One region of the Teredinibacter sp. KSP-S5-2 genome, then DNA from elsewhere that is predicted to be linked to it. Evidence: predicted binding sites of a transcription regulator. Region 1 holds the regulator's gene; the other holds the start of a gene.

What was found. The regulator FNR, encoded in region 1, switches genes on or off when oxygen is low (the NO sensors DNR and NnrR bind a similar motif). The targets are predictions, from matches to a motif close to TTGATNNNNATCAA.
Region 2: the regulator FNR is predicted to act here: its motif matches at 1,420-1,433, upstream of P5V12_RS02150 (4Fe-4S dicluster domain-containing protein).

The regions. Positions count from the first base shown of each region.
Region 1 is NZ_CP120416.1:2,609,955-2,613,590, forward strand. Features, by position in the region: gene P5V12_RS11360 (hypothetical protein) at 1-730, shown strand, start outside; gene fnr (fumarate/nitrate reduction transcriptional regulator Fnr) at 921-1,664, shown strand; gene P5V12_RS11370 (hypothetical protein) at 2,192-2,728, shown strand; gene P5V12_RS11375 (hypothetical protein) at 3,077-3,301, opposite strand; gene P5V12_RS11380 (PLP-dependent aminotransferase family protein) at 3,563-3,636, opposite strand, start outside.
Region 2 is NZ_CP120416.1:462,332-465,967, forward strand. Features, by position in the region: gene P5V12_RS02140 (hypothetical protein) at 592-948, shown strand; gene P5V12_RS02145 (hypothetical protein) at 1,000-1,341, opposite strand; gene P5V12_RS02150 (4Fe-4S dicluster domain-containing protein) at 1,561-2,616, shown strand; gene nrfD (NrfD/PsrC family molybdoenzyme membrane anchor subunit) at 2,671-3,636, shown strand, end outside.

The DNA.
Region 1 (3,636 bases):
TGTTTCTAAAGAAGAGCACTCAGCCATCGCTTTGGTGGTTAAGGAACTGGAGATATGGTCCAGATTGCTGGGCAAGCGCGATGTCGATGTCTTGCAAATCAGACATCCCTTCCTGTATCTGGCTCCAAGCGACCTGACCGAGTTTCGCCACATCCTGGCTTCCAGATTCCACCTGTCAGAGTCTGATGCGCGCCAGCATCGTGCGGTTTCCAAGATCGAAGACTTGTCCGAAGATGGATTAGCTCTGCTCAAAGGTCTTGGTTTTAACCAATTCCAAATATGCGCAACACAACGCGGAAACGACCTCGAAGACTGCATTGCAGCAATAGAGCTCATCCGCAAATACGACTTCCCCTGTGTCGGAATCCAAATTACTGACGCAGATTGTCTAGGAGAAATGCGAGAACTTATCACCGGCATAACTGCAAAATGCCATCCTGATTTTATTTTCCTCGGTAGTCAGACCGGATTACTGGACTTGACAGACTGCTGGAAACCGGAAATCTATCAGTACAAAGCTGACCAACCTAGGAATACAGCAGTGCTCTACGATCAGGATATTTCTGTACAAAACAACTGTTTAAGTATTGGCCCGGAAGGAACCAGTTACTTAAATGATGAGTTGTTACAGAACTATTGCGACCATGAACGTTACTCAAATGCAATTCAAGCGGACAAGCTTCCAGTCAATTCGGGTATAAAAGGTCGACTTTCTAAAGCAAACCGTTAAAAAATAAAGGAAAACAGCAAGTTGCTATGCTTGACCTTTATTTTTTGCTCAAATTCGCTTATTCTTCGCCGCGCAAAACATTTGTTTTATCGTCTGTTTATTTAGGCGTCTATACTAAAACAAATGACATGTTCGTCTCTTTGTCGAGACCTCTAGTAGGCTTGCAAAAGCTTTTGGGATTAATTTACCTATGGCGACAAATGTTTTGAGCGCTCACCGATGTCACAGTAACCCCCAAGTAAATTGTGCAGACTGCCGTCTTGCCTCGATTTGCTTACCAATCAGTTTAGAAATAGAAGATATAAACAAGCTGGATGATATTATTCAGCGTGGCCGACCAGTACAAAAAGGCGACCACATATATCATGCAGGCAACGAATTCAAATCCGTTTACGCATTGCGCTCAGGTGCAGTGAAGACCATAAAGGTTACTCAAGACGGGCAGGAACAAGTCACCGGCTTTTATCTCCCAGGCGAACTCATCGGTATGGATGGTTTAGCCACAAACAATCACAGTAATTCAGCCATTGCTCTGGAAACTTCCGCGGTATGTGAAATTCCATTCACCCGTCTAGAAGAATTAAGCACGCGCTTACCTAATCTACAAAGACGTTTTTTCCAGTTAATGAGTAAAGAGATTACCCACGATCAGCAACTTATTACTCTATTAAGCAAAAATAGTGCAGATGAACGTGTGGCTTCCCTGCTCCTTAGCATCTCGACTCGAAATAGTAATCGAGGCTTATCTGCTAACGAGTTCTACTTGCCTATGTCACGCTCAGATATTGGGAACTACCTTGGACTAACCATTGAAACCGTTAGTCGGGTATTAAGCCGTCTCCACAAACAGGGAATGATTGAGCTAGACAAGAAACACGTTGTTATCAAAGATATGGATGAACTAAAGAGTACGGCCTCGATCCCGTCCATATAAGATAAAATCTACGAAATATTAAAGTGGCCACCGTGTGTGAAGCGATGGCCAGTTTTCCGGTAAAAAACAAACTCAGCCTTTAGTAGTAGCCGCTTCTCTCCTATTTCCAATGCTCCCAGTCCATTTTATTATTCACCCTACCTTTCTTTAATAACAGAATTGACGCTTAAGGCAACATTTTTATAGCTTTTTGACTATTTTATAAACTCTTTCAGCAACCTGATGTAAAAAATTTTATTCAGAATAAAATAATATAAAAACAATCCACGTAATTCCGTTTAACCTATTAAAAATGAGAATTACTATACTTTTCAATAAGTTAAGCTGGGATGCATACATTACGCATTAATGCGAAAAAAGCGCCTTTTAAAACTTACAGTCACCCATATCATCTTTTAAATTTCAAATAAGAATAAGCAACAAGGAACTGTGTCACAATTTTCTTGACAATTATTTTGGTGCGACTTTTAATTAATACAGAGGTCGTACTTTTTGTAAACAATATTAAACACGGCAGGGTGGCTGCTATGAAATATCTAGCTTTCATATTATCAATTCTTGGCTTGTTAGTTGGGTCTTCAGCGGCGTTTGGATGCGACGAAAAGTGCAAAAAAGAAGAAGCCCAGGCAACACATAATGTAAATTTTCCAGGTTACCTGTCCTGGAATTTCTGCGAAGACACTCGTACACAGTTCATGGCTTCAGCCATACCGAGCCTTGAAAAATACCGAGATGGCGAAATTGACACTCGTTACAAAGGTCCGCTAAAAAATATCAAAAGCTTCGTCAATCAACGCAAAGACTGGTTAGCAGAATGCGATGAGTATATGAAGCTTACCGGTAAGGGCCGCATCTTTGATGACAGTAAAACCACCGGACAAATTTTCGCCGCGATGGATTCCGTCACCAAGGAGCTGGATGCCTTGATTGCTGGGGCGACATATTCAAATGAATATGGCGATGATTCTGCGGCTCAGGTCAGAAGTCGATTTGATAGTTTGCTCAAACTGGTGGACGATCACAAAACACTTATGCACCTTAAAGGGAAATATGTTTCACGATAATATTCTGTAACTCATGTCTCTCACAAAAAAAACGACAGTTCACACTGTCGTTTTTTTTGTTTTCAATTTCAACACGATTCAATTGCAGTATTCGGAAGTAAAAACTATAAGTGGTTACTATTGAGTGGAACTTGCGGGAATATGTAGCCCTCTGCCCTGTGATTAGCTAAAGAACAAACCTTAATAGTTAAATGTAAACTCGACGAACAGCACTACTCACCTGTTTATTTTTTATGTGTTTCTGTTCTTTTGAAGCCAACCCTTAAGATCATATCAATCACAATCGATTTATAGCTGATCCTGCATATAAGATAACTTGCCGTATTCTCGACTAAAATAATCCAAAAATTAGCATTCCAGCTCTTTTCTTTGAGCTTTTTGTGCAGCATCCATGATCGCTTTTAAACCTGCTCGAATTAGTCGAACCTGTTCAACAGCAGAAGAATCTTCAGGAAAATGGCTAGGTATAACACCTTCGGGTTGTGAGGGACTTCCCTCAACAGCAAGGCGAAAGCCAGAATTATGATAAGCAGATGCGGATGCTAGATCCACATTCCAAGCGTCAAAGTCCATCTTAGCCTCTCCATCGAGTTACTCTGATTTGATCGGGTGACAGCACCGAAATTACTGGGCGCACTTTACTCTTGAGCATAGTGAATTTCTAGTAGAAAATGGAAAAAAACAACCGTATTACATCACCAAAGATAGTGTTTATTCTCATCAATAGCCACTTCAACAGCAAATAATTATTAATTTAGCCTTTCACCATTTCCAAAAAACGAACATCTTATTTATAAGAAAAACCTGATAAATAAAATCACTCATTTCTTATTTTTAATTTCTATGCAAAAGAATAGACAACTGTTTGATTGAAGATGATATTTCTTGCTCCGTCAAAGCGCCAAAAC
Region 2 (3,636 bases), 2.1 Mb from region 1:
TATAGCTTCATGATACATCAGTATGGGAATGTTATTACCGGCGGTACTATTGTGATGCGTGCTTGGCTTTTTTGCTTTAGGGGGGCGGTGTCGTTATTGTGTTACACAGATGGATGTGTATCACAAAGCATAGGATTTTTGTATCCTTTGTTCTGCTTTTACATCATCTTTGGTGTGCTTCCTGAGTTGGGTAAGATTAAACTGTCAGCTCACGGTCAGATGGGTTTGATTTTTCTTTGGGTTGGATTGATCTGAAGGGGTATATTGAGGCCGATATTGTTCGCTCGGTTTTGACAATATATGTTACCTTCAGATACTGTTTCTCCAATTCTAAAATTTGCCAATTAATAGCAGAAAACGATGAGATGAAAAAAAGTAAGGTTCGTAGCGAAGTAGGCCTTTGTTTAAGATTTTGTGCATATGGTGTAATTAGTTTTGCATTGTTGGCACTGGTGTTAGAGTCTCCTCATCTGCCTGCAGGTGAAGTTTCATATAAGCTTATTTTTACGCTCGCTTTCGTTGGAGGTGGCAGTGCTATAGTTTCTTGCTTATCAGGGAGAATGCTTTATGTCTTCTATAAGGATTTGATCTGTGGGGCTGATTGATTTTTTTATTGCTTTAGTTTTAGTCTTAATGTCGATTTTCCCCGTCCCGTATATTTTTTTAAAAAAGGGTAGGAATAAGCTGTTTTTTGTTGCAGCATGCATCGGTGTTGGCAATCTAACGGCGATGCTTATTGGCGGTACGGTAATGCCTATCTTTTTGTTATTGATAAAAGTGGTTCCTCAGCTTGCTGAGTATGGATATGTCGACAATATAATGTTTCTACTTCGGGGTGTTGATGTGGTCTCAGAATATTGGCTTGTTGTGTTGTTTCCCGTGATATCGCTTGTCTCTCCTATACTTGTATATAGAAGATACTCAATTTTTCATGCTATATCGGCCTGACTAATTTGGGGATGCAGAATGCCAAGAATAGCGGCATTGATAATATTCGCTTTAGAAACCCAATTTTTCAACGGTTGCCACTAAATCTGCAAAGGGAGCTTTTTCTAATTTTTGAGCTAGTTTATCGGTATCCAAATTGGGAATACTAAAATTTCCGATACGTACATCTACGGCCATTTTCTGAATATCGTCTGGCGACATAAAGCCGATCTGGCAGACTTCTTTTAAGCAGGTTTGCTCTGCTTCCGTTAACTCCAACCCGTGTTTTTCAATCAGCGCCATATAACGTTCTGCTGTTCGATTAATTCGACCTGACTTTAATAGTGTATTGGGTTCATTTTCCGTATGTTTTACTAACGGTGGGCCAAAATAGATTGGTGTTTTTTTATTCATTGGATTGTGCTGCGTAAAATATTCTTATTTGCATTATTGCTAGCTAAGGCACGGCAAGCAATAGGGTGTTATTTTCATTTGATAGAGATCATATTTTGCGCGATAACCGGTTTAGTTCTATTCACCTACAAACATTTTTTGCCAAAAGTTTACATTAAAGTAACGATTTTCCATTTAGTATCAAGCATCAGATATACCTCCGAGTATTGAAGGTAGCGAGTGGCAAAAAAAATTCCCTTAATCGATCTTGATAGCAGCGGTTCTTGCGCAGCCTCTCATTCAGAGACGAATGACCTTTCACGTCGTCAATTTCTTCTCGGTTCAGGCGTTTCTATTGCCTCTATATTAGGTGCCGCGGCATTGGTCACGGGCTGTGATGATGCCCCCTCTCAGGTTTCCTGGGCAGAGCATTTCCAAAGCAACTACAGGTTGATGACGGATGAAGAAAAGCGAGTTACCGTCAATCGTCTTGAGCAACGTTATTCTGCCGAATATGGCAAAAATGTAACCGTTGATACGTCCGAAGCGCAAGCTGGTGTGCTTTTTGGCTATGCCCTGAATATTCAAAAATGCATTGGTTGCCGGCGTTGCGTTAAAGCGTGTGTAGAAGAAAATAATGCGTCTCGTAAAGCGAAACAGAATATCGAGTGGATTCGGGTTCTGCAGATGGAAAAAGGGAATTTTTCCCGCGAAAAGCTCGAAGATGGTTATCCCGGCGATTACGGCATGCAGGTTGGTGGACATGCATATAGCGCCGCAGGGGTTCTTCTGGAGGGGAATCATTATTACGATGTCGATTCTGTGCCGGAAGCGGGGGCACATTACATGCCTGTTGCTTGTATGCAATGTGAAAAGCCCCCGTGTGTGAAGGTTTGTCCTGTTCGGGCCACCTATAGAGAAGCTGATGGCCCGGTGGTAGTTGATTACAATTGGTGCATTGGCTGCCGCATGTGTATGCAAGCCTGTCCTTATTGGGCGCGACGATTTAATTGGAGTAAACCAGTTCTTCCTGCGGAAAAAATGAACCCCCAAACCCACTACCTGGGTAACCGGCCACGAATGAAAGGGGTGGTGGAAAAATGCACGTTCTGTATTCAGCGTGTTAGAAAGGGGCGGTACCCTGCGTGTGTCGAAGCCTGCCCTGTGGGGGCGAGAAAATTTGGCAACCTGTTGGATCCAGAAAGTGAAGTTCGGCGTGTGCTTGATAAAAAACGTGTTTTTCGTTTAAAAGCGGAAGCCAATACCTACCCGAAATTTTTTTACTACAGTGATTGACGGGAGGCGAAAATAAAACAACAACGTGAATTTATTGTCGACTTTGTTACCTATTTGCTAAAAGGGAGCCGGCAATATTATATCTGGCTGGGTTGCTTAACGCTGTTTATTCTGCCTTGGTTCTATGGCAGCTATACCCAGTTTACTCAGGGGATGGTGGTAACAGGTTTAACTGACCAGGTTAGCTGGGGGATTTATGTTGCCAATTTTATTTTTCTTGTGGGAGTGGCTGCGGGTGCAGTGACCATTGTTTTTCCTGCGTATGTCTATAACTTTGCGCCCTTAAAAAAAATTGCCGTTCTTGGCGAAATGCTGGCTATTTCTGCCGTGATCGTGTGTCTACTTTTTATTGTCTTTCATATGGGAAGGCCAGATCGTTTATGGCATATGATACCGGGCGTTGGAATTTATAATTTCCCTTATTCTATTCTCGCTTGGGATACTTTAGTCTTGACCGGGTATTTTATTCTAAATGCTGTTGGGGCATGTTATTTTTTATATAAGCGTTACCGTGGTGAAAAGATAAACTATTCGTTTTATCTTCCTTTAATATTCGTTTCTATATTCTGGGCGGTGAGTATTCATACTGTTACAGCATTTTTATTGAGTACATTGCCGGCGAGGCCAATGTGGCATCACGGGATTATGCCTATCCGGTTTATCGCAACCGCATTCGCCGCCGGCCCGGCTGCTATTGTTGTCGTATTTCTCGTTATTCGAAGTAACACCAAACTATGGATAGAGGATAAGGCGATCGATTTACTATCCACCATTCTTGTCTTTAGTTTGGCTCTTGCGATATTTCTGGCATTCTCCGAAGTCGTTACGGCGTTTTATCACCCGACAGAACATGCATCCGGTTTACGTTATTTGATGTTCGGTGCTCACGGTGTGAATGGGCTTGTTCTCTGGTTTTGGACCTCGGCAGTGGTATTAACGGGAAGTTGTATCGCGCTTATGTTTCCCTCTGTACGTAAAAATTACCAATTACTGCCATTTATATGCGCGCTAGTTTTTGTG